3 regions of the Pseudobacillus sp. 179-B 2D1 NHS genome follow, and region 3 is predicted to be linked to each of the others. Evidence: riboswitches for the same ligand, from Rfam matches in the RefSeq annotation. Region 3 holds a riboswitch; each other region holds the start of a gene.
What was found. A riboswitch is a leader RNA that binds a small molecule or an ion and turns the genes downstream of it on or off. The one in region 3 is predicted to bind S-adenosylmethionine.
Positions count from the first base shown of each region.

Region 1: another riboswitch for S-adenosylmethionine. It lies ahead of ACH0BF_RS15175 (methylthioribulose 1-phosphate dehydratase); the one in region 3 lies ahead of ACH0BF_RS19325 (Na+/H+ antiporter NhaC family protein).
Region 2: another riboswitch for S-adenosylmethionine. It lies ahead of ACH0BF_RS10955 (class I SAM-dependent methyltransferase); the one in region 3 lies ahead of ACH0BF_RS19325 (Na+/H+ antiporter NhaC family protein).

Region 1 is NZ_JBIQDP010000015.1:19,327-29,341, reverse strand. It holds gene ACH0BF_RS15185 (1,2-dihydroxy-3-keto-5-methylthiopentene dioxygenase) at 1-221, shown strand, start outside; gene ACH0BF_RS15180 (2,3-diketo-5-methylthiopentyl-1-phosphate enolase) at 266-1,459, shown strand; SAM riboswitch class I at 1,566-1,668, shown strand; gene ACH0BF_RS15175 (methylthioribulose 1-phosphate dehydratase) at 1,733-2,365, shown strand; gene ACH0BF_RS15170 (VOC family protein) at 2,391-2,774, shown strand; gene ACH0BF_RS15165 (sugar ABC transporter substrate-binding protein) at 2,804-3,910, shown strand; gene ACH0BF_RS15160 (sugar ABC transporter ATP-binding protein) at 3,994-5,490, shown strand; gene ACH0BF_RS15155 (ABC transporter permease) at 5,491-6,495, shown strand; gene mtnK (S-methyl-5-thioribose kinase) at 6,510-7,793, shown strand; gene mtnA (S-methyl-5-thioribose-1-phosphate isomerase) at 7,750-8,817, shown strand; gene glsA (glutaminase A) at 9,126-10,015, shown strand, end outside.
Region 2 is NZ_JBIQDP010000009.1:47,774-57,788, forward strand. It holds gene ACH0BF_RS10930 (GDYXXLXY domain-containing protein) at 1-188, opposite strand, end outside; gene ACH0BF_RS10935 (DNA topoisomerase III) at 373-2,535, shown strand; gene metA (homoserine O-acetyltransferase MetA) at 2,677-3,585, shown strand; gene ACH0BF_RS10945 (carbon-nitrogen family hydrolase) at 3,686-4,471, opposite strand; gene ACH0BF_RS10950 (pyridoxal phosphate-dependent aminotransferase) at 4,568-5,764, shown strand; SAM riboswitch class I at 5,870-5,980, shown strand; gene ACH0BF_RS10955 (class I SAM-dependent methyltransferase) at 6,061-6,603, shown strand; gene ACH0BF_RS10960 (AAC(3) family N-acetyltransferase) at 6,584-7,396, opposite strand; gene ACH0BF_RS10965 (anthranilate synthase component I family protein) at 7,552-8,979, shown strand; gene pabA (aminodeoxychorismate/anthranilate synthase component II) at 8,976-9,563, shown strand; gene pabC (aminodeoxychorismate lyase) at 9,565-10,015, shown strand, end outside.
Region 3 is NZ_JBIQDP010000023.1:45,701-55,715, forward strand. It holds gene ACH0BF_RS19310 (aldehyde dehydrogenase family protein) at 1-1,333, shown strand, start outside; gene ACH0BF_RS19315 (1-propanol dehydrogenase PduQ) at 1,416-2,558, shown strand; gene ACH0BF_RS19320 (glycerol dehydrogenase) at 2,667-3,767, shown strand; SAM riboswitch class I at 4,445-4,552, shown strand; gene ACH0BF_RS19325 (Na+/H+ antiporter NhaC family protein) at 4,662-5,942, shown strand; gene ACH0BF_RS19330 (ABC transporter ATP-binding protein) at 6,524-7,279, shown strand; gene ACH0BF_RS19335 (ABC transporter permease) at 7,280-9,205, shown strand; gene ACH0BF_RS19340 (YxeA family protein) at 9,226-9,585, shown strand; gene ACH0BF_RS19345 (response regulator transcription factor) at 9,723-10,015, shown strand, end outside.

The DNA.
Region 1 (10,015 bases), on a different contig from region 3:
AACACCATCATACAGATGATGAAGTCCGGTTTATTGCAAGCGGACACGGTGTTTTCGTTATCCAAGGAAAGGATGGCCGGTTCTTTGAAGTGCATCTGAATCCAGGAGATCTTATTTCAGTCCCTGAAAGTGTCCGTCATTACTTTACCTTATCTGACGACCGTAAAGTAGTTGCCGTCCGCATTTTCGTAACAGAAGAGGGCTGGGTGCCAGTCTACTAAAACCTAATGAACAAAGCCACAGAATGACAGAGGAGGACAATTGCATGGGTGTAACAGCTACTTATCTGTTCCCGTCACATTCTGATCAGGAAAAAAAAGCAGAACAATATGCTTTAGGTCTCACGGTCGGTTCTTGGACAGATATTCCACATCTTGAGCGGCAGCAATTACAAAAAAATAAAGGAGAAGTTGTATCAGTAGAAAAAGGAGAGGAAAAGGATACAGTAAAGATTCATTATCCATCCGCCAATTTTTCCGCTGATCTTCCCGCTATTTTAACTACTGTATATGGGAAGCTTTCTTTCTTTGAAGGCCATGAGTTAATTGACCTAACATTTGATGATGAACTGCTCTCTCAATTCCCCGGTCCGCGGTTTGGAGTGAAAGGTGTGAGAGAGCAGTTAAATATACACGATCGCCCGTTATTAATGGCGATTTTTAAGGGAGTCATCGGAAGGGATCTGTCCTTTTTCTCTTCTCAATTGGAGGACCTGCTTGCAGGAGGCATTGACCTGATTAAGGACGATGAGATTCTTTTTGACAATGAACTTACACCCTTTGAAAAGAGAATAACAACAGCCAAAGAAATTATTGGCCGTCATTACGAGAATACAGGTCAACGTGCTTTATATGCGGTGAATTTATCAGGGAGGTCAAATAGACTTCATGAAAAAGCAGAGCGGGCACAGGAGTTGGGAGCGAATGCACTGTTGTTTAACGTTCACGCTTATGGATTAGATACGCTACAAACTTTGCGTGAAAACAACAACATTCGTTTGCCAATTATGGCTCACTCGGCTTTATCGGGTGTGTTGGCCGGACAGCCTGGTGGCTACTCCTATGCCTTGCTGGTAGGGAAATTGACGCGTATGACAGGCGGGGATTTCTCTTTATTTCCAAGCCCGTATGGCAATGTAGCGATCCCGTCAGCTGACGCCTTGGCGATTGGCAAGGCGCTTACGGAAGGAAGCCACTTTGAACAAACATTTTCTGTGCCTTCAGCCGGCATTCATCCAGGAATGGTGCCGCAGCTGTTAGGGGATTTCGGTAAAGAAAGTTTAATTATTAATGCAGGGGGAGGCGTATTCGGCCATCCAGATGGCCCAATAAATGGTGCACAAGCATTTCGGGCTGCAATTGATGCAAGTGTAAACGATATCTCATTGTTCGAAGCTGCTGAAACATCAGCGCCTCTAAAACGTGCTATTGAAGAATGGGGAGTTATAGCTAATTCCTAGGTTGCCTTTCCAGTTTTGGAGATACTTTATAAAAAGATCTTGACAGTTTTTGATGAACGTGACATAATCCTAGTAAATTTATGCGAATAATTAATTTAATAATTCTATCTTATCAAGAGCAGGCGGAGGGATGAGCCCTATGAAGCCCGGCAACCGACTTATTTAAGCACGGTGCTAATTCTCACAGCAGCAATGCTGAAAGATAAGAAGTTGTTTTTTTGAAAACCTCTTCTTATCGAAGAGGTTTTTTTGCAGAGAGGAAGTTGATGGAGATTGAGTATATTTATCACTCGTGCTCATGAATTGGCAGATATTAAAGATGAACTAGCGGCACGCGATTGGTTTATGGGGACCAGCGGAAATCTAGCAATAAAAGTTCAAGATGAGCCGCTGCAATTTCTTGTAACAGCCAGTGGAAAAGATAAACGAAAAAGAACAGCTGAAGATTTTTTAATCGTTGATAAAGAAGGAAATCCGATTGGTGAAACGAATGTCAAACCATCGGCTGAGACCCTGCTTCATTGTGAAATTTATGGAAGATCAAATGCCGGATGCAGCCTTCATGTTCATACGGTAGCTAACAATGTGATTTCTGAAATTTATGGTGATGAAGGAAAAGTCGTCTTCAAAGGACAGGAACTGATCAAAGCATTTGGCCGCTGGGAGGAAGACGCGGAGTGGGAAATTCCTATTATTTATAACTATGCTCATATCCCGACGCTGGCAGCTGCCATGATTCCATTCATAAAGGAAGACAAGGGAGCGGTGCTTATCCGGAACCATGGGATTACTGTCTGGGGAAGAGATGGGTTTGAAGCAAAGAAAGTGCTTGAAGCATGCGAATTTCTATTTCAGTATCAGCTCACCCTTCTTCAAGCAAAGGCAAATCTACAGGCGGTCAAATAACCGTAAAGAAAGGTGGGGAAAGAAGTTGATTAAGAGAATTGAGCATGCAGGAATCATGGTGAAGAATTTGGAAAAATCAATCTCATTTTATACAGATATAATCGGCTTTCAACTTTTGGGGCGTCTTGACCATCCAAACGGCCGAATAAAAATTGCCTTTATTGGAATAGAAGGTACGGATGGCACGCAAATTGAGCTGTTGGAAGGTTATAATGATTCGCTGCCGGCCGAAGGAAAAGTTCATCATCTTGCTTTGAAGGTGGATGGGATTGAAGAAGAGATTGCAAGATTGAAGGAAGCGGGTGTCCGTTTCATTGATGAGGAAATTACAACGCTGCCGAATGGCTCCCGCTATATGTTCTTTGAAGGGCCGGATGGCGAGTGGCTTGAATTATTCGAAACTAATTAATTTACAGAAAATATCAGGGGGAGTTTAGGATGAGAAAGATATTTAAGAAACTGGCCGTATCCGGCTTAACTTTAACATTGCTGCTGACGGGCTGTTCAGGGGGCGAACAAGGTGCTTCGTCAAACGAAAAGAAGCCAGGAAAGATTGAAAATGTACCTGAGAGATTTGCAAATGGTGAAGAGGTAAAGGTAAAGGTCATCCGTAAAATTGGCGGCGATGATCATACAGCGCAATTTTTAGCAGGCGCAAAAAAAGAGGGGGAGGATCTCGGTTTCAAAGTGGATGTCTTCACAGCAAACGGTGACACAGCGAAGTTCCACGATGCCATTGAACAAGCTGCCAATCAGGACTATGACGGAGTAGTTATCTCTCATGGAGATGATGCAGCAACAGTAGATGCTGTGAAAAAGCTAAGAGAGAAAGGCAAGAGTGTTGTCACCTTTGATTCTGTGGAAGATTTAAAGAGCGTAGACGGTGTGACACTAACTTCTCAAGATGATAAAGCATTGGCCACTTTGAGCTTGGACCAATTGGTGAAGGATTTCAATGGCAAAGCAAAAATTGCTTACCTGTGGGTAGACGGTTTCCCGCCAATGGTTCGCCGGAATGCCGTATATGAAGAAACTTTAAAGAAAAATTCAGGCATTAAAGAGGTAGAAAGATTCGGAGTAGCGGCTGCTGATACATCCGTTCAAACACAAAATGCTGTTCAAGCCATGCTGAAGAAATATCCGAAAGGAAAGTTGGATGCCATTTATGCCACATGGGATGCATTCGCCATCGGAGCCGCGCGTGCAATTAAAGAAGCAGGTCGCGATGAAGTGAAAATTTATGGAATTGATGTTTCCAATGCCGATTTACAACTCATGCAGGAAAAAGGAAGCTCCTGGAAGTATACAGCCGCAGTAGATCCGGCGCTGATCGGAAAAATTGATATGAGAATTTTGGCGAAGAAACTTGCAGGAGAAGAAACACCGCAAGAATATGCATTAGATGCCAGTTTAATTTCGCAAAAAGAATTATCTTCCTCTAAAGAGACGGTGAATATGGAAAGCTTAAAGAACGTTGTTCCGAACTGGGGAAAATCGGATGAATTTGAAGAAGAGTGGATGAAGACATTGAAAGAACATTATTAAGAAAAAAGAGCATTCGCTTAGTTTTTAGCGGATGCTTCCGTTTTTCCTAATTGCCATACCCATTTCATGAGAAGGGAACGAACATGATGATTGAAATGAAAAACATCTCCATTGATTTCCCAGGGGTGGCGGCTTTGAAGAATGTGAATTTTCATGTGGAAAAAGGAAAAATCCACGCCTTGATCGGTGCCAATGGAGCGGGAAAATCCACATTGATGAAAGTCCTATCCGGAGCTTACGACCATTATCGGGGCGAAATTTATTTTCATGGGGAAGAAGTGACACTTCGCTCTCCAAAAGACGCTAAACGATTAGGCGTTCAAATGGTGTATCAAGAAGTTGACACAGCTCTTATTCCTTATCTAACGGTTGGCGAGAATATCATGTTGGAGCAAATGATTCATCGCATGGGCCGAAAGCAGCTCATCAACTGGAAATCGATCCATAAGCAGGCAGCTGCTATCCTGACCCGTTTGCATGTAGCCATTTCCACCTACCAACGAGTCGATGAACTCACACTCGCTGAAAAGCAAATGGTGTTAATCGCCAGAGCGATTTCCGATCAATGTAAATGTTTGGTGCTGGATGAGCCAACAGCCCCATTAAGCCAGGCAGAGACAGAAGAGTTATTTCGTTTAATCCGTCTATTAAAGCAAGACGGAGTAGCGATCATTTTTATTTCTCATCGCCTGCCAGAACTGTTTGCTATCTGTGAAGAAATAACTGTCATGAGAAATGGTGAACTTGTGATGAAAGAGGAAACGGCTGTTACTTCTCCTAAACATGTCATTGAACAAATGCTTGGAAAATCATTAGAAGAGCAATATCCTCCTCATCAGCCAACAACAGGAGAAACCATTCTTGAAGTGAAAGGCCTGTCTGACAATGGCATGGTAAAAAACTTGAATATCCAAGTAAAAAGAGGAGAAATTGTTGGAATCGCCGGTCTTGTCGGCGCAGGCAAAACGGAGATCTGCCAGGCGTTGTTTGGTGCTTCTCCGCAAACATCAGGCGATGTGTTCATCCAAGGAAAGAAAGTGAAAATCACTTCTCCTTCTGATGCAGTCCGGCATGGAATGGTTCTTGTTCCGGAGGAAAGAAGAAAAGCGGGAATGGTTGTTTCTGAATCTGTAACAACGAATTTAACGGTTTCTAGCATGAAGCGATTCTCCAAGCTTTTTAGCTTAATTGATTTTAAGGCAGAAAAAAGAGAAGCTGAAAAAATGGTCCAACGGCTTGGTGTTGTCACTCCATCTATAGAAACAACAATCGGAAATCTATCAGGCGGGAACCAGCAAAAGGTGGTCATTGGCAAGTGGCTGATGGGCGACGCCGATGTCTATATTTTCGATGAGCCCACGAAGGGTGTGGATGTTGGAGCGAAGCGGGAGATTTTCGGGCTGATTGCCGAGCTGGCGAAGCAAGGAAAAGGGATTATCTACGCTTCAAGTGAACTGGTGGATATTCTTGGAATGACAGATCGGTTATATGTAGTCTATGACGGAGAAGTGGTCAAGGAAATAGAAACAGGTTCTACAAACGAAGCAGAAATTCTATATTATTCAACAGGAGGAAAGTAGATGGACACTGAACAAACCATCGCAGTGAAAACTCAGTCCGTGAAACAGTCTTTTCAATTGTTTGACTGGTTATATAAGTATGGCACGATTGTGACGATCGGGCTTTTGATCGTCATCTTTACCTGGGCCAACCCATCCTTTATTGAAGGGGAAAACATTATTAATATCTTACGGTCGATCTCCATTGTAACGATCATTGCCATTGGTGTGACTATCTCTCTGTCGATCAATGGATTTGATCTTTCTGTCGGTTCGACTGCATCTCTGGCGAACGCCATTGTAATTTCAATGTTTGTCTGGTATTCCCAGAACATCTTTATCGCATTGATTGCTGTGTTAGCTGCTGCGCTTATCGTGGGAGCATTGAACTCTTTATTGATTGTGAAATTTAAGATTCCTGATATGCTTACGACTTTGGCTATGATGTTTATTATTCAAGGGGTAGCCCTCACCTACACAAAAGGGGCAACGATTACACAAAACATGGTTATGCCAGATGGCACATTCGCCGCAGGAGCGATCAGCCCGTTATTTGAAAAAGCAGGGCAGGTGCCTTGGATTATCATCGTTATGGTCCTTGCTGTTGTTCTTGTACACATCTTTTTATCTTACACAAAGCATGGAAGATACATGTATATGATCGGCGGCAACCAAGAGGCGGCCAGATTATCAGGGATACCGGTTAATAAGTACAAAATGATTGCTTACTTGCTTTCCGCTGTTTGTGCAGCCATTGGAGGGACGGTGCTTGCAGCCCGAGTGATGACTGCGGAAATTAATGCAGGTGCTCCATATTTAATGGATGCTGTGGCTGCCGCTTTTATTGGATTTGCTGTATTCGGGGCCGGCAAGCCGAATGCAATTGGCACATTTATTGGAGCTGTGCTGATTGGAATTTTGCAAAATGGGCTTGTGATGATGTCTGTTCCATATTATGCGATGGACATTGTTAAGGGAGCCGTTTTGGCTTTTGCATTAGGGCTGACTTACTATAAGCAGAGATAATGGAGGGGACTTATTTGAAAGATTTTACTTCAGCTTATTTTACGATGAATGAAGCAGATGCAGTAGAATATGCGCAAAAAAGATTAGATATTTTTGCTGAGGATGCCGATTTGGAATGCCGTGAAATCGGGGATGGCAATTTGAATTATGTCTTTAAGGTCGTTGACCGTCGAAGCGGCCAGTCCATCATTATTAAGCAGGCAGGACCAGTAGCTCGTATTTCTGATGCCTTTAAGGTTTCTCCGGACCGCAATCGAATTGAAAGTGAAATATTGGCGCTGCAAGGCGAATTGGCTCCCGGCTTTGTGCCAAAAGTTTATTCCTATGATCCTATTATGAACTGCTGTGTGATGGATGATTTATCTGATCATGAAATCATGCGTTCCGCTCTTTTAAAGCATAAAAAATTCCCGTTATTCGCTGATCATATTACGACATTTCTTGCCCGTACCTTGCTGCTTACCTCAGATGTCGTCATGGGACATAAAGAAAAGAAGCAGAGGGTACAGCAGTTTACAAACCCTGAACTTTGTGAAATTAGCGAAGATTTGGTTTATACAGAGCCATTTTATGACTGTGAGCAAAACGATGTATTTGAGGGAACGAAGGAATTTGCCCGTGAAGTGATTTGGAATGATGAAACGCTTAAGCTGGAGACAGCAAAACTAAAGTTTGATTTTATGACAAAGGCCCAATCTCTTCTTCATGGCGACCTTCATACCGGTTCGATTTTTATTAAAGAAGATTCTACGAAAATGATTGATCCTGAGTTTGCTTTTTATGGGCCGGCTGGCTATGATATCGGGAATGTAGTAGCAAATCTTATCTTTGCCTATGTTCATGCGAGCTATACAATAGAAGAAACCGAAGAAAGAAACGATTACCTGCAATATTTAGAAGAAACAATTATTCAAGTGATTGAGCTGTTTGCAGAGAAGTTTATCCAGTTGTGGGATGAGACAGTGACAGAGCAGACAGCAACTCTACCAAGCTTTAAAGAGTGGTATTTGGATTCCATTCTTGAAGATACCGCTGCGGTTGCTGGACTTGAACTGTGCCGGAGAGTAATCGGTATTGCTCACGTGAAGGATTTGACATCGATTTCTTATGCAGAAGACCGGGCAACAGCAGAGAAAATTTGCTTAACGGCCGGAAAAGCATTTATCCTTCAGCGAGCAGGTATTCGGGCAGGCACTGATTTTGTGCAGGTACTGCGCCAGAGTGTAAATCAGTTTAGTAAAGGGGCAATCAGCGATGACAACACCAGTAGCAGCCATTCAATCAGTCCGGTTAGATGATGATAACGATGCTCTTGTTCTTCTTGACCAGACGTTGCTGCCAAATGAAAAGGTTTTTCTTCAGCTTTCAAAGGTAGAAGAGATTTGGGATGCAATCTATCATTTAAAAGTGAGAGGAGCACCTGCTATCGGCATTGCAGCAGCTTATGGTGTTTATTTGGGCGTAAAGCGATTAGAAGCAGTAACCTTTACCGAGCTGGCAACTGAATTTGAAAAAGTAAAAAAGTATCTGGAATCCTCCCGTCCAACAGCTGTCAACTTGTTTTGGGCCTTACAGCGGATGGAAGACCGCTTGCACATTGAAGCAGATAAGGATGTAGCCGTTATTAAGCGGGCGTTGAGAGACGAAGCCGAAACGATCCGTGAGGAAGATGAACAGGTGTGCTTGGCCATCGGCGAACATGCGCTTTCGTTATTAGAACCGGGATGGGGGCTTCTCACTCATTGTAATGCAGGCACGATTGCAACAGCTAAATATGGAACGGCTTTGGCGCCTATCTATTTGGGGCAGGAACGGGAGTACAATTTCAGCGTATATGCGGATGAAACAAGACCGCTTCTCCAGGGGGCCCGCTTAACTGCATGGGAACTACAGCAAGCTGGAGTAGATGTCACGTTAATTTGTGATAACATGGCTTCTCTCGTTATGAAAGAGGGCAAGGTGCAAGCGGTGTTAGTCGGCTGTGACCGGGTGGCTGCCAATGGGGATGCAGCTAACAAAATCGGCACATCAGGATTAGCGGTGCTGGCCAAGCATTATGGCATTCCGTTTTATGTATGTGCTCCGCTGTCTACAGTGGATTTAAAATGTGCATCAGGCGATGATATTCCAATTGAACTTAGAAAAGCAGAAGAAGTGAGTGCTCAATGGTATGAAAAACCAATGGCCCCGGAAAATGTGAAAGTGTACAATCCGGCTTTTGATGTTACTGATCATGAATTGATTACTGCCATTGTTACAGAAAAAGGCATTGCTTACGCACCTTTTGAAAAAAGTTTAGCTGAATTGATAGAGAAAGAATAATAAGCAGCAGGTCAAAGGCTTAATTACAGCCTTTAGACCTGCTTTTTTACGTTGCTCTTAATAAAGGATCGCTTACTTTAGATAAGTTGATCATTTTTCCAAATATACAATAACTGATCCCGGATAAATAGTTTGTCATCCCCGATAAACAACTTTATTGGAGAAAAGTCGGCTGCTTTTAGTTGTTATGACATGATAAGAGGGTAAAGGGAGAAAAGGCACCTGTATCAAGACGCGTGGATAAACTGAATTTATTTAGCTGAGACTAATATTGTCTTTACGAAACGAAAGAAAAGATGGTGATTAACATGCCTTGCTACTCAAGCGAGAAATTAAACGGACTAATAATGGAAGCAAAGAAGTATACAGCACAGGGAAAAGTAGCCGATTATATCCCAGCACTAAAGAAAGAAAATCCCAATGACTTGTCGGCAGCTATCTTTCATCCCGACGGAAGGTGCATTTCTGCCGGGGATGTGGACCAAAAAATCACGTTGCAAAGCATTTCTAAAGTACTGACACTTGCGCTTGCCTTGATGGATTGCGGAGAAGAGCGTGTGTTTGAAAAGGTAGGCTATGAGCCCACAGGGGACCCATTCAATTCTATAGTAAAATTAGAGCTGTATAACCCTTCAAAACCGCTTAATCCGATGATCAATGCTGGAGCATTAGCTGTGACAAGCATGATCAAGGGGCCCTCGATTGAAGCTCGTCTTGCCCGTATTCTTAGTTTTGTTCAAAAATTAACCGGGGACCAGGAAATGAGCTACTCCAAAGAAGTGGCACAGTCGGAATTCGATACGGCGGATCTTAACCGGGCGTTATGCTACTTTATGAGAGAGCACCAAATTATTGAGGAAGAAGTAGAGGGACTTTTAGAGCTTTATACGAAGCAGTGTGCAATTGAAATGACTTGCCTGGACCTCGCGAGAATAGGACTCATTTTTGCCATGAACGGGGTGGACCCTCTTACAAAAGAGCAGTTAATCCCTAAAGACATCGTCCGGATATGTAAAACATTTATGGTTACCTGCGGAATGTATAATGCGGCTGGAGAATTTGCTGTCAGAATCGGCATTCCGGCTAAGAGCGGCGTTTCCGGTGGAATTATGGGAGCGGTGCCTAATCGATTTGGCATTGGGATATTTGGTCCCGCCCTTGATGAAAAAGGAAATAGCATAGCGGGACTGAAATTGTT
Region 2 (10,015 bases), on a different contig from region 3:
GCAAAAGTGGTGCTTTTTTTATAAATAAGTGAGGCCGCAAAACTGGCAGCAATCATCAGCATGCTCAGTCCGATTTTTACAGGGCGGTCCAGCAGAGGCCAGTTTGAGGCAAAAAAGTAAATAATTCCAGCGATCAAAAAAATTAGCCCAAGAATATAAGGGATGTCACCGCGCTTATGCAACAGCATAACGATCACTCCTTTCCAAGTAATAGATAAATATGCTGAAATGTAATATTTTTACCAAATATAAAGGAAAAGGAGAAAGAAGTCACGCGTTTTTATCGTCAGTAAAGGCTTAAGGAGAGGAGCACCGCTATTTGCAGAAACAAATGGTATAATAAAAGCAGTGTGAAAATGAAAGGATGTTACTATGAGCAAAACAGTCGTACTAGCTGAGAAGCCGTCTGTTGCCCGCGATATTGCCCGTGTCTTAAAGTGCGGAAAAAAAGGAAACGGCTTTTTGGAAGGAGATCAATACATCGTCACTTGGGCGCTTGGCCACCTGGTCACTCATGCGGACCCTGAGGCATACGGTGATCAATACAAAACATGGAATCTGGCTGACCTGCCATTAATGCCGGATCATCTAAAAACGGTTGTTATTAAGAAGACCGGCAAGCAGTTCCAAGCGGTAAAAACACAGTTGAACCGCAAGGATGTAAAAGGCATTGTGATCGCTACAGATGCAGGGCGAGAAGGGGAGCTTGTTGCTCGCTGGATTATTGATAAAGCCCATGTGAAAAAGCCGATTAAGCGTCTATGGATCTCTTCTGTAACGGATAAAGCAATCCGTGAAGGCTTTAAGAAATTAAAGGATGGCAAGGAGTATGAAAACTTGTATCGGTCTGCTGTAGCACGAGCAGAAGCAGATTGGCTTGTCGGAATTAATGCTACACGGGCATTGACGACAAAGTTTAATGCACAGCTTTCATGCGGACGCGTACAAACACCAACGCTCGCCATGATTGCCAAAAGAGAGGAAGAGATTAAACAATTTAAGCCGAAAAGTTATTATGGAATCACGGCGATTGCTAGCGACATGAAGCTAACATGGAAAGAAGCTAAGTCGAATGATACAAAGACTTTTTCCCAGGACAAGCGTGATGGAATTTTGAAAGCAATTCGTGGAGAAAAAGCGGTAATTACAGACGTGAAAAAAGCAGCAAAAAAGTCTTATGCGCCGGAATTATATGATTTGACGGAGCTGCAGCGTGATGCCCACAAGATTTTTGGCTTTTCAGCAAAAGAAACGTTATCTATCATGCAGAAGCTATATGAGCAGCATAAACTCGTAACGTATCCGCGTACTGACTCTCGCTATTTGTCAAGCGATATGGCTGATACGCTGAAAGAAAGAGTAGAAGCTGTGGAAATCAATCCTTATACAAAGTTTGCGGTCAAAGTAAAGAAATATGGAATTAAACCGAACAAGTCCTTTATTAATGATGCGAAGGTCAGTGATCACCACGCGATTGTTCCAACTGAACAAACGGCAATTCTTGGTGATTTAAGCGATAAGGAACGGAAAGTTTATGATCTAATTGTTAAACGTTTTTTAGCTGTTTTGCTGCCGCCATTTGAATACGAGCAGACTACAGTAGAAGCGAAAATTGGATCAGAAACGTTTACGGCTAAAGGAAAAGTGATTACTTCTCTTGGCTGGAAAGAGGTATATGGAAAAGAAGAGGATGATGAAACTTCGCTTCCTTCTGTCAAAAATGGAGCAGAACTTGAGGTAGCAGCGTTAACTGCTACGCAAGGAGAAACGAATCCACCTGCTCGTTTTAATGAGGGTACACTTCTATCCGCAATGGAAAATCCGGCAAAATACATGGAAGAAGAGAGTAAACAGCTGAAACAAACACTCAGTCAAACCGGAGGACTTGGAACAGTAGCGACAAGAGCAGATATTATTGAAAAGCTCTTTAATACGTTTCTGATCGAAAAGAAAGGTAAAGATATCTTTCTTACTTCTAAGGGCAAACAACTGTTGGAGCTCGTACCAAGCGAACTGCAGTCACCGGCTTTGACCGGCGAGTGGGAGCAAAAGCTCGAAGCCATTGCCAAGGGAAAGCTGAAGCCGCAAGTTTTTATGAAAGAAATTTGCCATTATACAAAGGCAGTAACCAATGAAATTAAACATAGCGACAAAAAGTTTAAGCATGACAATGTAACTGGCAGTCAGTGTCCGGATTGCGGCAAATTGTTGCTTGAAGTGAACGGAAAAAAAGGAAAAATGCTTGTCTGTCAGGATCGGGAATGCGGTTACCGTAAGAATGTGGCCAAATTAACGAATGCCCGCTGTCCGAACTGCCATAAAAAACTTGAGCTTCGCGGGGAAGGAAAAGGCCAAATTTTTGTCTGTAAATGCGGTTACAGAGAAAAACTGACGACTTTTCAGGAAAGACGGAAGAAGGAGTCAGGAAGCAAAGCAACGAAGCAAGATGTGAATAAATATTTGAAAAAGCAATCAAAGGATGAACCATTGAACACGGCTTTGGCTGATGCTTTAGCGAAGTTAAAGCTAAAATAAACAATCTGCCTGCAAAGAAGCGCTTCTTTGCAGGCTTTTTTTGTTTTCCTATAACCAAGCGAAAAAACAATCCTTGTGTTTTTTCAGCCAGGCTGTCTATAATAGTTTATTGAAAATTCAAAACTAAGAGGAGGTAGAAGAATGCCGATTAATATACCGCAGGAATTACCAGCACGGGAGGTTCTGGAGAAAGAGAATATTTTCGTGATGGATGTTGACCGGGCCCGCAGCCAGGATATCCGTCCTTTAAATATTTTAATTCTAAATTTGATGCCGGAAAAAGAAAAGACAGAAGCACAGCTTCTGCGGCTGCTCGGTAATACACCACTTCAAGTGAATGTATCTTTTTTGCATACGGCTACATATGAATCAAAGAATGTTAGCAGGTCTCATTTAGAGCAATTTTATACGACATTCGAGGAAGTACAGGACAGACGCATCGACGGTATGATTATTACTGGCGCGCCCATTGAACTGATGGACTTTGAGGAAGTCAACTATTGGGAAGAGTTGAAAGAAATCATGGATTGGGCTAAAACAAATGTTACGTCCATGCTGCACATTTGCTGGGGGGCCCAGGCTGCTCTTTATCATTATTTTGGCATCGGAAAGTTCGAATTACCTGAAAAGTGTTCTGGAGTTTTCAGCCATGTAGTGAATGAGCCGACTGTAAAATTAATGCGCGGCTTCGATGACATCTTTTATGCACCGCATTCTCGTTATACAGACGTGGAAAAGGAGCAAATTGAGGCGCACGAGGATTTGCAGCTTTTAGCTTATTCTGAAGAAGCAGGAGCATTTATCATTATGTCAAAAGATGAACGTCATGTCATGATTACAGGACATCTGGAATATGAGGCGAAAACCCTTGCTGAAGAATATGAGCGGGATTTAGCGAAGGGGCTCGAGATTCACATGCCAAAAAATTATTTCCCGGACAATAATCCGACAAAAAAGCCTGTTAATAAATGGCGTTCACATGCTCACTTATTATTCTCCAACTGGCTAAACTATTATGTATACCAAGAAACGCCGTATGAGTGGGATTGAAAGCGAAAGGAGAAAGTAAAGACAAGTGATGGCAGCCCTTGGGCAATTACTTATCGTTAATGAAAAAGACACCCGGGAAATTTCCCTGGTGTCTTTTTCATTAACGATAAAACTCTGGCCGGCGATCTTCAAAAACAGGAATCCGTTTTCTTATTTCTGACACTTTTGCAAGATCAATTTCTCCAATGAGCAGCTCTTCTCCCTCACCCGCTTCAGCAATAATCTCTCCCCATGGATCAATGATAAGGGAATGTCCGGCGAATTTGTTTTTAGGATCTTCACCGCTTCGGTTACAGCCAACAACATAGCTTTGGTTTTCAATTGCCCTGGCGATGAGCAATGTGCGCCAATGGTCTGTGCGGGCAAGAGGCCATTCTGCTGGGATAAACAACACATTTGCCCCTGCAAGTACGTGCTTTCTTAACCATTCTGGAAAGCGAATGTCGTAGCAAATGAATGCAGCCATTTTCTCATTTTCAAGTGTAAATAAGCCATCTTCTTTTCCTGCCTTCAAAAACTTTTCTTCTTCCATGAGACGGAACAAATGCAGCTTGCTATATTGTTTCAATAATTCTCCCTGCTTGTTTATTACAAGTAACGTGTTTTCTACACCATCGTCTGTTTGGTTAGCTATCGAGCCGCCAATCAAGTGCATTTGATGTTTCTTAGCTTGCTCCGATAAAAAAGCAATGGATTCTTGCGCCTGTCTATCTGCAATTTCGTCAAGCCGTGTTAAATCATAACCTGTTGTCCAGAGTTCAGGCAGCACTGCTAATTGGCAGCCTTCATCGGCCGCTTTTTGCAGCCAATTTTCCACACGCCTGTAATTCTCTTGCGGGTTGCCAAAAGCAATATCCATTTGGATGACAGCAGTTTTCAATATCATTTCAGCCCCACTTCCCTTTCCGAAAATTCTTACTTTACTTTCTCTCCCTTTCGTTATACCATTATTAACTATAATTTGAAAGCGGGGGCTGCATACATGAAGACTTTTGAAACAGCTAATCGGCTTCAGGCTCTGCCGGAGCAATTCTTCGCTAAATTGGGCCAAAAGATCAAAGACGCCTCTACTGGCGGGCGCGAAATTATAAATTTAGCACAGGGAAGCCCAGATCAACCGGTGTTTAGCCATATAAAGACTGCGTTGAAAACAGCTGTGGACGATCCTGCCAACGATAAATATCCACCTTTTAAAGGGTTTGATCATGTAAAAGAGGCCTGTGCCGAGTTTTATCAGAAAGAGTATGGGGTAGAAATAGACCCTGCCAGGGAAGTAGCCCTTATTATCGGCGGCAAGGCAGGGCTTGTTGAGCTTCCACAATGTTTGTTAAACCCAGGTGATGTAGCGCTTGTACCCGATCCAGGCTACCCGGATTACTGGTCAGGCATTGCTCTTGCCGGCGCAGAAATGTATATGATGCCGCTAAGAGAAGAGAATGGTTTTCTTCCCCGGTATGAAGATGTTCCTGAAGAGATATTGAAAAAGACAAAGCTGCTGTTCATCAATTATCCCAATAATCCAACGGGGGCTATGGCGGACGCTGCTTTTTTTGAGGAGACTATTCAGTTTGCTAATCAGCATGGGATTTGTATCGTTCATGATTTCGCTTATGGAGCGATCGGTTTTGATGAGAAAAGGCCGGTTAGCTATCTTGAAATTGATGGGGCAAAAGAGATCGGCATCGAAATCTACACAATGTCAAAAACGTACAATATGGCAGGCTGGAGAGTTGGATTTGCTGTTGGCAACCCGAGCGTGATCGCCGCTATAGATTTAATTCAAGATCATTTACACTGCAGTTTGTACGGCGGCATTCAGGAGGCTGCGGCCGCGGCTTTACTCGGGCCGCAAGATGAGGTGCATAAACAACAAGCCATGTATGAAAAGCGCCGCGACTTACTCATTAATAGCTTGAATGAAATTGGTTGGGAAGTGACAGCACCGGAAGGGTCATTTTTTGCATGGTTAAAGGTGCCAGAAGGCTATACCTCTGAAGGATTCAGTGACCTTTTACTTGAAGAAGCAGGCGTCGCGTTTGCACCGGGAATTGGCTTCGGCGAACGCGGGGAAGGGTATGTCCGCGCTGGATTGGTAGCTTCAGAAGAAAAGATCAAAGAAGCCGTGCGTCGCATTTCGCAACTTTCTATTTTTAAAAATCAGGTTGACAATCGATTATAATCATGTAATAATTCGTATGAATTAATAAATTAATGCGTAAATTCAGAGTATAAATAGAATTTTACTTCAGCCAGCTTAAGGCTGATGAATTGAATAGAAACGAATATCTTATCAAGAGCAGGTGGAGGGACAAGCCCGATGAAGCCCGGCAACCGACCCGTATGTATACATGCAGGCACGGTGCTAATTCTTGCAGCGCAAGCTGACAGATAAGAGAGTGGAATAGCTACCAAACCTCTTCTTATCTGAAGAGGTTTTTTATTTTGTTTTTATTGTTAAAAAGGGAGGAATGGAAAATGACAGTGACAGACCAGAAAGGACTTGCAAAAGATCGCATTTTAGAATGGACTATATCAGCAGAAAGTTTTTTAGAAACAGCTAGCGTTCAACAGAACGAAAGTATTTTATGGATAGGATCAGCTTCAACTCCTTCACTAACAAGATGGGTGAGTGAAAGAGCTCAGATTACTGTAATTTCTCCTTCCCTTTTTACTTCTAAAAAAAGTCAATTCGATGTAGCAGCAGCTCAGCTTGGCATCCATTTTTTGGATGAGGGAGAAGAATGGCTGAGAAAAAGTTTTCATTTACTGAAGCCGGGAGGCCGCCTTATCATCGATTTAGCCGAAGCCATTACACTGGAGAACATAGAGGGAAAAAATTATATTAAAAGCCTCCCCGATTATTGGGATCTTTTAAGAGAAATTGGATTTGAAGCAATATTTGTTCAACAGATAACAGTCCGTTCCCTTGCAGAAGCAATGGAACAGGGATGGATAGAGCTGACAGAAAGAGCGATGTTCCCGGCTGTTGTGAATCGCTTTATTGCTTTGAAAGGTTAGTAAGATAACGAGCCGTAAAGTCGATGAGTGGTCGGATTTCGATAAGCTTGCAAGAGGCTTGAGCAACTGTGCCATTTGTCATTGTGTGTTCCTTCTCGAAGGCTCGGCCAATTTCATTAAATTGTTCAGAGTTTTCTTCAAGCTCCATATAAGTTTTCCAAATGCGCTCACCATTTTCTAGTATGGCTGAGCCTTGCTCAAAAGCTTTACGGCCGTCATCTGCCCGAAATTCACCAAGGTGCATAGCTGTACACGTGCTGTAATCCGTACCGATAAATAAAACGGATGCATCAAGATCATATAACCTTGCAAGCGGCGACTGCTCTCCAAATGCAAAGTCAATCGAGTGGTTATCGATAATGAAGGAAGCATATTTTCCCCAGGCTGTAAATGAGCTGGAAGGATGGAGGCTCCGTTTTACACCGGGAAACGTACGGAATAATTCCGCGATACGCCCCATACCAACAGTAGGAGTGATATCTGGTAAATAGGCAGGCATAAAATACCGGATACCTGGCCACCACTCTTCGGGTACAGGCGGATTTTGCCAATATTTTGGATCGGTATTATGAGTAGTCTGCGAAGGCATAACAATTGTCCCGCTATTCGAAACAGCGGCCATTAATGCTTGAATGACGGTAACTTCTCCACCAGCTATCCATCCGAGTGAGCGCAGGGAAGAGTGTACCATAACAGTCGAACCAGGTTTTATTCCAAGAGAATGAAGGTCTTTTTGCAATGTCTCTGTAGTAATGAATGATTCTGTTTGTTGAACTAAACGATTACCTGTCATCAGCTTCCTCCGTTATTTTCATCTATTTTCTTCTATTATAAAAGATAGAGATGACCATGCATAGGAGCTGCAACAAAAATACTATTTCCATGCTTTTTTCTTTCCGCTTTGTCTAGTATGATGAAAAAGACTAAGAAGGAAAAGGGTGAAAACCAGTGAATGAACGACGAGTGTTTTCTCGAACGATTCCCTATAATAGCGAAAAGTTTTTTCATCAATATAAATGGCTAGCTGGGGTGGAATCCCATCATGTTCTTCTCGAAAGCGGAAGGGGCGGGCGTTATAGCGTAGCCGGGTTGTCGCCGCTTGCGGTTGTTTTTTCAAATGAGGAGGGCATTGAAATTCAGACTGCCGGTCAAACAGAAAAAAGAAAAGGAGTCCCGCTTCCAGAGCTTGAAAGTTGGTTAAAAACATATCAGCTGCCTAAGCAAGAAGGCCTGCCTGATTTCCAGGGGGGGGCAATCGGTTACATCAGTTATGATTATGTTCGTTACATTGAGAAATTACCGAATTGCGCTGAAGAAGATCTGGGATTGCCGCTTCTTTATTTTCAGATCTTTGAGGAGTGGGCTATATTTGACCATCAGGCAAAAACACTCTGGTTGCTCGTTATAGATGAGGAGGCAGCAGAAGCAGAAAGGAAATTGAATGAAGCAGAAAGAAAATGGACTGCTTCTTTTAATGAAGAAGAAAAACCTTTAGAAGTAGCCGTAGCCACGGGCGAATTGGAAGTCTCTTTTTCGGAGGAAGCTTTCCAGGCGGCAGTGGAAAAAACCAAACAATACATCGCTGCTGGAGATGTATTCCAAGTGAATTTATCTGTTCGACAGTCTAAATCTCTTTCCATCCCGGCCATGGCTGTGTATGAAGAGTTGAGGAAGTTGAATCCGTCTCCTTACATGGCATATATTCATACTCCTGATTTTCAAATTGTATCGGGCTCTCCAGAATTATTGATCAAAAAAGATGGAACAAATTTAAGCACGAGACCAATTGCCGGCACTCGGTCGCGAGGAAAAGATGAGGACGACGATTTGCGGCTTGCTTTGGAATTAATTGAGAATGAAAAAGAACGCGCCGAACACGTCATGCTCGTTGATTTAGAGCGAAATGATTTGGGCCGAGTGAGTGCGTACGGTTCGGTTGAAGTGGATGAATTCATGGTCATTGAGAAGTATTCGCATGTCCAGCATATTGTTTCTAATGTACGTGGAAGGCTTGCTGAGGGAAAAACAAATGCAGAGGTTGTTCATGCTGTTTTTCCGGGTGGGACCATTACCGGCGCCCCCAAAGTCAGAACGATGGAAATTATTGAGGAGCTAGAGCCAGTTAGGCGCGGCCTGTATACAGGATCAATCGGCTGGATTGGTTTTAATGAGGATATGGAATTAAACATCGTGATTCGAACAATGATCGTTCAAGGCCGGATGTGCCACATTCAGGCGGGTGCTGGGATTGTGATCGATTCTGACCCAAAAAGCGAGTATAAAGAATCCTTGAAAAAAGCCAAAGCCGTTTGGACTGCGAAAGAGATGGCTGAAAAGAGAGTGTCACCTGTTCAAGCAGGAGGAGAATGCAGATGATTTTAATGATTGATAACTATGATTCTTTCACTTATAATCTCGTGCAATATTTAGGGGAGCTTGGTGAAGAATTAGTTGTAAAGAGAAACGACGAAATTACTATAGAAGAAATCGGAAAGTTGAATCCCGATTTTTTAATGATATCACCAGGTCCTTGTACACCAAACGAAGCAGGAGTCAGCTTAGAAGCCATTCGTGCATTTGCCGGTAAAATCCCTATCTTTGGCGTGTGCTTGGGGCAACAGTCCATCGCCCAAGTATTTGGGGGAGAAGTGGTTCAGGCGGATCGGCTCATGCATGGGAAGACGTCGCCTATGGTCCACGACGGCCGAACGATTTTTGAAGGCTTGCCTAATCCCTTTCCAGCTACCCGTTATCATTCGTTAATTGTGCGTAGAGAGACATTGCCAAGTTGTTTTGAAGTTTCTGCCTGGACAGAAGAAGGAGAGATTATGGCTATCCGTCATAGAGAGCTGCCCATCGAAGGGGTACAATTTCATCCGGAGTCCATTATGACTTATGGCGGGAAAGAAATGCTGCAGAGTTTCATTCGCTATTATCGAAAAGCAAGGATGAAGGTATAAGGTGTTTATTTATATCAATGGAGAAATTGTATCAAAGGAACAAGCTGCCATCTCACCTTTTGATCATGGTTTCTTATATGGGCTTGGTGTATTCGAAACCTTTCGAATATATAATGATCATCCTTTTTTACTCGATGATCATCTGGAGCGTCTGAACCGCAGCTTGCGCGCATTAATGATTGAGAAAGAATTTAACCGTATAGAAACGACAGAGCTGCTCCAGCAATTATCACAGGTGAATGGATGGAGACATTCTTATATTCGTTTTAATGTTTCAGCGGGTAACGGTGAAATCGGCTTGCAGACAGCCGCTTATGAAGCACCTAATGTAATTGTTTTTCAAAAACCGCTTCAACCACCTGATGGGCTGCTTGAAAAGAAAGGCACATGGCTAGCGACAAGACGGAACTCACCTGAGCTGAATGAGCGGCTGAAATCTCATCACTATTTAA
Region 3 (10,015 bases):
CAGGAAAGAGGCTGTGCCAGAAGCCCGGCAAGGGCTATTTGAGGACATGAATGATGCCATTGAAGCGGCAGGTAAGGCTCAAAAAGAGCTCATAGAGCTATCTCTTGAAAAACGAGCGGCCATTATTAGGGCGATTCGGGAAACAGCTAAGAAACATACAGAGACTTTCGCCCGCCTGGCAGTAGAAGAAACAGGCATGGGGAACTACGAAGATAAAGTCCGCAAAAATTTACTCGCCATTGAAAAAACGCCAGGTATTGAAGACTTAAAGACAGAGGCAGTTTCCGGTGACAATGGACTGACTGTCGTGGAACTCTCTCCATATGGCATCATTGGTTCCATTACGCCTACAACAAATCCGACGGAAACAATTATTTGCAATTCGATCGGAATGATTGCAGCTGGCAATGCAGTCGTATTCAGCCCTCATCCGGGTGCCAAAAATACTTCGCTAAAAGCGATAGAGGTGATTAACCAAGCTATTGTAGAAGCAGGAGGACCGAACAATTTAATCGCCTCTATTACAGAGCCTTCCATTGACCAAGCAAATATCATGATGAATCATAAAAAGATTAAGATGCTTGTCGCCACTGGCGGCCCTGGAGTGGTGAAGGCAGTATTAAACTCAGGGAAAAAAGCAATTGGTGCAGGAGCGGGAAATCCACCAGTTGTTGTAGACGAAACAGCTGATCTTGAAAAAGCTGCGAAAGATATCGTTGACGGCTGCAGTTTTGATAATAATTTACCGTGCGTGGCAGAGAAAGAGGCATTTGTTGTTGAAGCTGTCGCTGATTATTTGGTTTTTCATCTGAAAAAGAATGGCGCCTTTCATCTTCATAAAAAAGAGCAAATTGAAAAGCTTACAGAGTTAGTAGTAGATAAAGGACATGCAAATAAAAAATTTGTCGGGAAAGATATTAGCTATATCTTACAGCAAATAGGCATTCAGGTTCCTCAAGGAACACGCATTGCCATTATGCATGTAGAGGCAAATCATCCGTTAGTTTCAGCAGAGTTAATGATGCCTATCCTCCCAATTGTTCGTGTAGAAAATGTAGATCAAGCGATTGAATTGGCAGTAAAAGCAGAACACGGATTTCGCCATACATCTATTATGCATTCTAAAAATATAGATAACTTAACGAAATTTGCTGCAGCTATTCAAACAACGATTTTTGTTAAGAATGGTCCATCTTACGCAGGACTGGGTGTGGGCGGTGAAGGCTATACAAGCTTCACCATTGCAGGACCTACTGGAGAAGGGTTGACTTCGGCGAAAGATTTTGCGAGAAAAAGAAGATGTGTTCTCGTAGATAGTCTGTTTATAAGATAGAAATAGAAAGGTCGTCGCTTAAAGTTTCTATGTTAAAAACGAGCGGAGGGGTGGAGCAAAATTCCTCGGAGGAAAGCAGCCAATGAAAACGTTTTGGATACAGCCAAAAATTTATTATGGAAGCAATTCGTTAGACTATTTAAATGAATTAGACGCAAAAAAAGTGCTCCTTATAACAGATAAATACACCATTCATTTAAATGCGGAAGAAGAAGTGATCAACCGTTTAAAATCAGCATCAGTTAAAGTGTTTTCTGAGATCGAGGATGCTTCCTCATTAGCGGTTGTAAAGAAGGGGCTGGCCTGCTTTTTACAAGAAGATCCGGACTTAATGGTTGCGCTTGGGGGCACAGCAGCCATTGATGCGGCTAAAGCTATCCGTTTTTTCTGTCACCAACCAGCCGTTCATGGCAGCAGAAAAAAACTGCCGTTTGTTGTTATACCGACAACAAGCGGCACAGGATCAGAGGTCACTCCTTATTCTGTCATAACGGGGGGAGAAGATAACGAGCGAATGCCTTTACATGATGAAAGAATGCTGCCCGATGCCGTGATTTTGAATGCACAACTAACCGTGGTCACTTCTCCTTCTGTGACAGCTGATACGGGGATGGACTTGCTTACTCATGCGATAGAGTCATATGTTTCATTAGAAGCGACAGAATTCACCACTCTTTTTTCTGAAAAAGCGATAAAATTAGTGTTTACACACCTGCTCAGAGCTTATCGGTTTGGAGAAGATTTGACAGCGAGGGAGAGTTTGCAGCTTGCTTCTTGTATGGCAGGATTTGCTTTCGTCAATTCTTCTTTAGGGGTGAATCATAGTATAGCTCACGCCATGGAAGCGGAGTTTCCGCTATCTCATGGCCGAATTAATGCGATGCTACTTCCTTACATCATAGAGTACAATGGAGGGCTATGTGACGGCACTCTCCATTCCTCGGAAGCAGCAAAAAAATACATGAATATCGCAAACATGCTGGGACTTCCCTGTTCAACGGTAGAAGAGGGGATAAGAAGCTTGTCCACAGCGGTTAAACTCCTAAATAAAAAATTTAATATTCCGTTAACTTTTCAGGATAGCTTGATTGAAAAAAATACTTTTGAGAAGAGCATTCCGCTCATCGCCAAGAAAGCACCCCAGGATGTTTGTACAGCTGGAAACCCAAAGCAGGTGAAAGAGATGGATCTCGTCTACCTGTTAAAGTGGGCATACACAGGCTGACCCGTTCACATTTTGTGATGTGAAAAGTTCATTGTGAAATAACATGCCATGTAGTAGCTGAAAAGCAGCAATCTCGCTGTAAAAATAATTATTCAATGGGAGGTTCCTATGACCAATATTATCTTTGTATCGCCGGGTAAATATGTACAGGGCAAAGGAGCTTTAAACAGTATTGGAAAATATGTAAAACAGCTTGGACAAAAGCCGTTGATTTTAGCTGGAAAGACGGCGTGGGAAGTGACAGGTAAAGGGATTAAAAGCAGCTTGCAGGCAGAAGGCATAGATTTTCACTCTCTTCAATTTAGGGGTGAATCGTCTATTAATGAAGTGAACCGGATCAAGAAAGAAGGAGAGGCACACTCAGTGGATATGGTCATCGGAGTAGGTGGAGGAAAGGCGCTCGATACGGCAAAAGCGGTAGCTGACGAGCTGAAAGTAAAGGTAGTTATCGTGCCTAGCATTGCCTCGACAGATGCCCCGACAAGCGCATTGTCCGTCATTTACACGGATGAAGGTGTCTTTGAGGCTTACAAATTTTATAGTAAAAACCCCGACCTCGTTCTTGTGGACACGGCCATTATTGCTAAAGCACCTGCAAGATTATTCGCTTCAGGAATTGCTGATGCAATGGCTACATGGGTAGAAGCCAGAGCGACATTGAATAGTAATGGCACCGCTATGGCTGGCGGGAGGACAAGCATTGCAGCGAGAGCGATTGCCGAAATGTGTGAAAATACGCTGTTCAATCATGCGATACCAGCATACAAGGCGGTTCAAAAAGGCGTTGTCACAAAGCATGTAGAAGCCGTTGTAGAAGCGAATACGTTACTGTCTGGATTAGGTTTTGAAAGCGGAGGGCTCGCAGCCGCTCATGCCATTCATAACGGATTCACAGAGCTAGACGGCGACATTCACCATTTAACACATGGTGAAAAAGTCGCTTATGGCACGCTTGTGCAATTAATGCTAGAGTTTCACCCGGAAGAGGAATTGCACAGGTATATCACATTTTATCGCAAGCTGGGATTGCCTACTACACTGAAAGAATTACACTTAGAGGACGTATCCTATGAAGATCTGCTGAAGGTCGGCCAAGCCGCCACTCAAGAAGGAGAAACAATGAAGAACTTATCCTCTGACATTACTGCTGAAGATGTGGCAAATGGCATTCTAGCTGTTGACCAGCTGAGTGCGCCAGTAGGAATATGAAGAAGATTGAAATGGGCTGCGTACCAGTAGGCTAAACGAGACAACCCGAGTAGAGGCAGCTGAAATTGGCAAAAAAATTCGAGATACAATATTATTTATTTTAGCTCCCCGTTAGTTGTGCCAAAAGGCAGCTATCATGTTAAATCGTAGGCTTCAAATACAGTAGCTTTAAAACGTTTTACGTGTATGAATAAAATCTTTGAGTGTAAACAATGATATTTTAATCCCTCTTTTCTATAAAAGGCAGGTCTATTCTAAGGCAAACCCGCGCATGTTGAATCCTCTTTTTTAATGCGTGGGTTTTTTCTAATGCAAAATCAGATTAACATTCCAAATATAGCCTTCCCAAGGAGCAAAAAGAGCAGAAGCCACAGAGGAAGAAATAGCCGGAGTCATTATGGTGGCTACATCATTAAACGGAGATGTTAAACTTTTTAGCAGGAGGATTTATTTATCGTTGTAAAGTCGTGTTCCTTTGACGGCACCCTTTGTAAAAAATTATGCGAAAATGATGATATAACTGTCACTGGCCTGTATTTTCTAGTATTAGCTATACTTTTTAAGTCCTCATATAATCTTCTATCCGTCATTTAAAAATATCCATAATTTTTTTGTTGATAAAGGAATAAAAATCATGTAGTCTTTTAGTTGCTGTGACAAAAAAATAAGATTTTTTCTTCTTATCAAGAGAGATGGAGGGACTGGCCCGATGAGATCTCGGCAACGGAACTTAGTGATTAAGTTGCTGTGCCAAATCCAGCAAGCAAAGGCTTGATAGATAAGAGGAGTGTTTTATAGATATAAGGCCTCTTCTTGTCGTTCAAGATGAGGTCTTTTTTCGAGGCAAAGAATGGGCAAAAGACGTGTCCCATTTTATTTTTTGGAGGTGGAACAATGAAGAGAGGGAATCCATGGGCGTTGATCCCATTTGTTGTTTTTTTAATTTTATTTATTGGTTCAGGGGTTATTACAGGTGATTTTTACGCCTTCCCTGTCATTGTAGCCATTGCTATTTCGGGCGCTGTGGCTCTGGCGATGAATCGAAAAGAACCCTTTGGGCGAAAGGTGGATATTTTTTGCCAGGGCGCAGGAAACGTAAATGTGATGCTGATGGTTGTTATTTTTCTATTGGCGGGAGCCTTTTCAGAAGTAGCAAAAGGCATGGGGGCAGTGGACTCTACTGTTAACTTTGCTTTAGCGGTTGTTCCGCAAAACTTGCTTGTCGTAGGCTTGTTCGTCATTGCCTGCTTTATCTCCCTATCCATGGGTACATCAATGGGAACGATTGTTGCATTGGCGCCAATTGGAGTGGGGATAAGCGAGCATATTGACCTTCCCATGGCTTTAGTCATGGCGGCGATTATTGGCGGTTCAATGTTTGGCGATAATTTATCCTTTATTTCCGACACAACCATTACTGCCGTTCGTTCACAGGGCGCACAAATGAAGGACAAATTTAAGGTGAATTTTTGGATTGTGCTGCCGGCAGCTATTGTAACGGGTGTTATTTTAGGGGCTATCACAATGGGGGAAACGGCGCAAGTGGAACATTTAAGCTATAATTGGGTAAAAATTGTTCCCTATGTTTTAGTCATTATTCTAGCGTTAACTGGAATGAATGTTTTTCTTGTGCTAGCACTTGGAATTGTTCTCGCTGGAGCTGTTGGCTTAGCGGATGGCAGCTATCATTTAATGAGCCTTTTGCAAAAGATGGGCGAAGGAATGGCTAGCATGTATGAAATGGCCTTTCTTGCGATATTAATAGCTGGAATGGTGGAGGTTATTAAGTTTAACGGCGGGATTGACTTTCTGCTTCACCTCGCAACAAGAAGAATTAAATCGAAAAAGGGTGCTGAATTTGGGATTGCCGGTCTTGTCGGCCTAACGAATTTATCGACGGCTAATAATACGATTGCTATTTTAATTGCTGGTCCGCTTGCAAAAAATATGGCTGATCAGTATGAAATTGAGCCGCGAAAGTCTGCGAGCATATTAGATATCTTCTCCTGTGTGATTCAAGGACTTTTGCCGTATGGAGCCCAATTCCTGGCAGCCGCAAGCGTAGCCGGAATATCGCCAGTGAGCATCGTACAATACTCTTTCTATCCAATCCTTATAGGAATCTGCGGAATCATCGCTATCCTCATCGGATACCCGAAAAAAAAGCAAGTCTGAGTTTCACCACTTTAAACAAATGGAGAGCCTATTCCGTTTGTTTAAAGCGGTAAATATTTAATATATCGGTGATTGCTCTCGAATTCATTGAAGTTTGGAACATTTGACTGCGTCCTTTCGATAGTTTACTTAGTTAGAATTTTAACTGGAATCATATTTATGGGTGTTACTCTTTCGCTTTAAATGCCGTTTGTAAAAGTCAAACTTTTACGAACGGTTATTTTTTTATCCAAAAAAGGCTGTTTTTCACTTTGTTTAAGTCTAAAAATTATTTTCGAACATTTTTGCTAGCATGGATCATACAAGAAGAGCGGGAGCGGATTCGAAGGCAGCAGCGTGAAGGAATGGATGTGGCCTATATAATTTATCCTTGTTACGATCATCCTTATAATAAAAGAGGGAAACGGACCTTCTAATTTGACGATATAACAGATTAAATGCCGATGAAAAATTAATAGAAACCATAAAAGCAAATCCAGATGAGGATTTGCTTTTATTTTTAAGGTTTATTTAAGGTTTGGATTAAGGTGGTGTAAGGTCTAGGAATTATAATCATCATTAGTTACAAGGAGGGCATATCAATGAAAACCATTTTACAAGCAAAAAACGTTCAAAAAATATTTGATACAAAAGGAAATGTTTATAAAGCATTAGAAGATATTGATTTGAAAATTAAAGAGGGAGAATTTATCGGCATCATGGGACCTTCTGGTGCTGGGAAATCGACATTATTAAATGTTTTGTCCACTATAGATACACCAACATCAGGGGATATTATCATCAATGATCAACATATTGTGGGCATGAAAGAAAAACAATTAGCGGAGTTCCGCCGAAATCAGCTTGGCTTCATTTTTCAAGATTATAACCTTCTGGATACGTTAACGGTTAAGGAAAATATTCTACTTCCACTTGCATTATCAAAAGTTTCAACTAGTGAAATTGAAAAACGTGTTGAACAAATTGCAGAGACGTTTGGAATACGTGACATACTCGATAAATATCCCTATCACATATCAGGCGGCCAAAAACAGCGAACAGCGGCATCAAGGGCCATTATTACTAACCCAAGCCTAATATTGGCGGACGAACCAACAGGTGCATTGGACTCAAAATCCGCAACCAGCTTGCTAGAAAGTTTGTCTATGTTAAACGAACAGAATAACTCGACGATTATGATGGTTACGCATGATGCTTTTGCCGCCAGCTTCTGCAAGCGAATTTTGTTTATTAAAGATGGCAAGATCGATGTTGAGATTCATAAAATACGGCAATCCCGTGAAGAATTCTTTCAAAAAATATTAGATGTTCTCGCTTCACTTGGGGGTGGCCGTTAAATGTCGCTATTTAGCATTGCAGGGAAAAATATAAGAAAAAATTTTAAAAATTACTTTTTATATTTTGCTTCGATAACTTTTAGTATTGTGATTTACTTTACATTTGTTTCATTGAAATATGATAAAACAATCGCTGCCACGTCGGAATCTTCAACTAAAATTAGCTCCGTTTTTAATGCTGCATCGGTTGTGTTGATCATCTTTGTTGCAATTTTCATCTGGTATTCGAACTCTTTCTTTACAAGGAAACGAAAAAAAGAGATCGGACTGTATTCATTGTTAGGTGTACGCAAGAAACAAATAGGTTGGATGCTGTTTTATGAAAACTTTTTAATGGGAGTTATAGCCCTTTTTATTGGAATTTTGCTCGGTTCCATTTTATCCAAGTCTTTTGTTCTAATTTTAATGAAGGTGATGGGCTATGATGTGATCGTAAATTTTGCTGTTTCGCCTGCTGCGATTATAAACACTATTATCGTGTTTACTCTCATTACAGCTGTTACCTCATTTTACGGTTATAGATTAATTTATCGATTTAAGCTGATTGAGTTATTTCAAGCGGACAAAGAGAGAGAAAAAGAGCCAAGAGCATCTTTGTCTATTGCCGCATTATCCATTATTTTTATTGGGATTGGTTACTGGCTCGCTCTTCAAAACATAATGGAATCAGAAGTTTGGAGAAAAATCGGTTTCATGGTAACACCACTTACCATAATCATCTCCGTTGTTTTAGGTACTTATTTATTGTTTAGCACATTAACTGTCTATCTATTGGGTCTTTCAAAAAAGAACAAGAGGAAATTTTGGAGAGGGATTAATTTAATAAGCACATCTCAACTTCTGTATCGCATGAAAGGTAATGCACGCATATTAACGATCATTGCCATTCTCAGTGCGACCATATTAACTGCTGTTGGGGCTTCCTATAGCTTGTATTATAACAATAAAGGGAACGCTAGGTTAGCAAATCCAAATAGTATGATGTTCATAAACAATGATGAGCATATAACGAATAAGGTGAATGATAGAATATCGCAAGAAAAGGACCATAGTGTCATCTATCATAAAATTATTCCCACCTTACAAATTGAGGTAGATACTTCTAGTTTAAATAGCAAAATGGGTGAAGTTAAAACGATTTATACCATTATCTCAAATAATGCTTTTAATGACATGGCAAACCTTCAGGGAAGAAAAGTCCATCTTTCACTGAAAGGAAACGAGGCAGCCGTACTAGATGCAGGATACTATGAAGGGTTATCACCAGAATATATAGGCTCAAGCATTCCTTTACATGTAGGTGACCTTGCAGAAGATCTTACGTTTAAAAAGCTGATGAAATATAATGTCCTTAATATTCAGACTGCAAATGTTACTGTGGTGACAAGCAATCAATTATTCTCCCAATTAGAGAAAAAAACAGACCCTGTCAACATGGAAGCCTATAAATTTTCCAATGAAGAGAGTTCAAAAGTATTAAATGAAGAGGTTCAATCTATTCTTCCTGAAGATGCAGGTTTCTCGAGTTTTTACAATGAGTATGCTCTTGGGATGGAGACAACAGGGTTAATGATCTTTATTGGTGCTTTCTTAGGTTTAGTCTTTCTTGCTGCAACGGGAAGCATCATTTACTTTAAACAGTTAACAGAGGCAAATTCTGATAAAGAGCGCTATGTGGTTCTCCACAAAATCGGCGTAAACAAAGAAGAGATCAGAAATTCAATTGCTAAACAGGTATTCTATATTTTTGTCCTGCCATTATTAGCAGGAATAGTACACAGTGCTATAGCATTAACTGCTTTATCAAGGTTAATGCAAACAAACTTGGTTATTCCTGTATTAATCTGTATCGGTGTATATATTTTCATTTACCTAATTTATTACTTATTAACAGTGCGAACCTACTACAAAATTGTGACTAAATAAAATAAGCGAGGAGTGGAACCATGAAAAAATTAATCTTAGCTGTTGGAATAGGGATAGTGATTATCGTTGGTGCTTTGATTTTTATGCAAAATGTAAATTTTAATCGAATAGGAACGGATAAATATTACACACAAATAAATGGAAAAGGAAGTAAAATGGAGGATAAAGGAAGCAATGGAGTTGTTTATGTAAGATATGAATATGAATTACCTGCTTATGATCAAGATGGCGACAAAAAAACATTAACATTTACTTCCGAAAAGCAACTACGGGAAAAAGCCTACTTACTTCTGTATACGAAAAGTGGAAAAGGAGTTACATCTTATCAGGAAATACCTGCTAAAGAATTACCTGAAAAAGCTGCCAAAATGTTAAAGTAATATTTTACCGAAATCAAGTTCAGAAGAATCCTTAATCATAAGGATTCTTTTTGGTGTACATGGAATGATAAGCCTATTATGGCATTAGATTTATTTGCTTTATAATGAAAGTACTGAAGGTATGGAGGTAGTAATGAATGACACTAAACAAAACAGTATTAATCATTGATGATGAGGAAGACATTTTAAGAATTATTAAAACGGTTCTAATAAAAGAAGGAATTGAAAAAGTTGTAACATCTACCACTGCTAAAGAAGGCTTTGCTCAATTCCAACAAACACAACCAGATCTTGTTTTATTAGATATTATGTTGCCGGATGGCGAAGGGTATGATGTATGTAAACAAATGAGAACTATCTCGAATGTGCCGATTTTATTTATATCAGCAAAAACGGAGGAGCTTGATAAGATCGTGGGCTTTGCTATAGG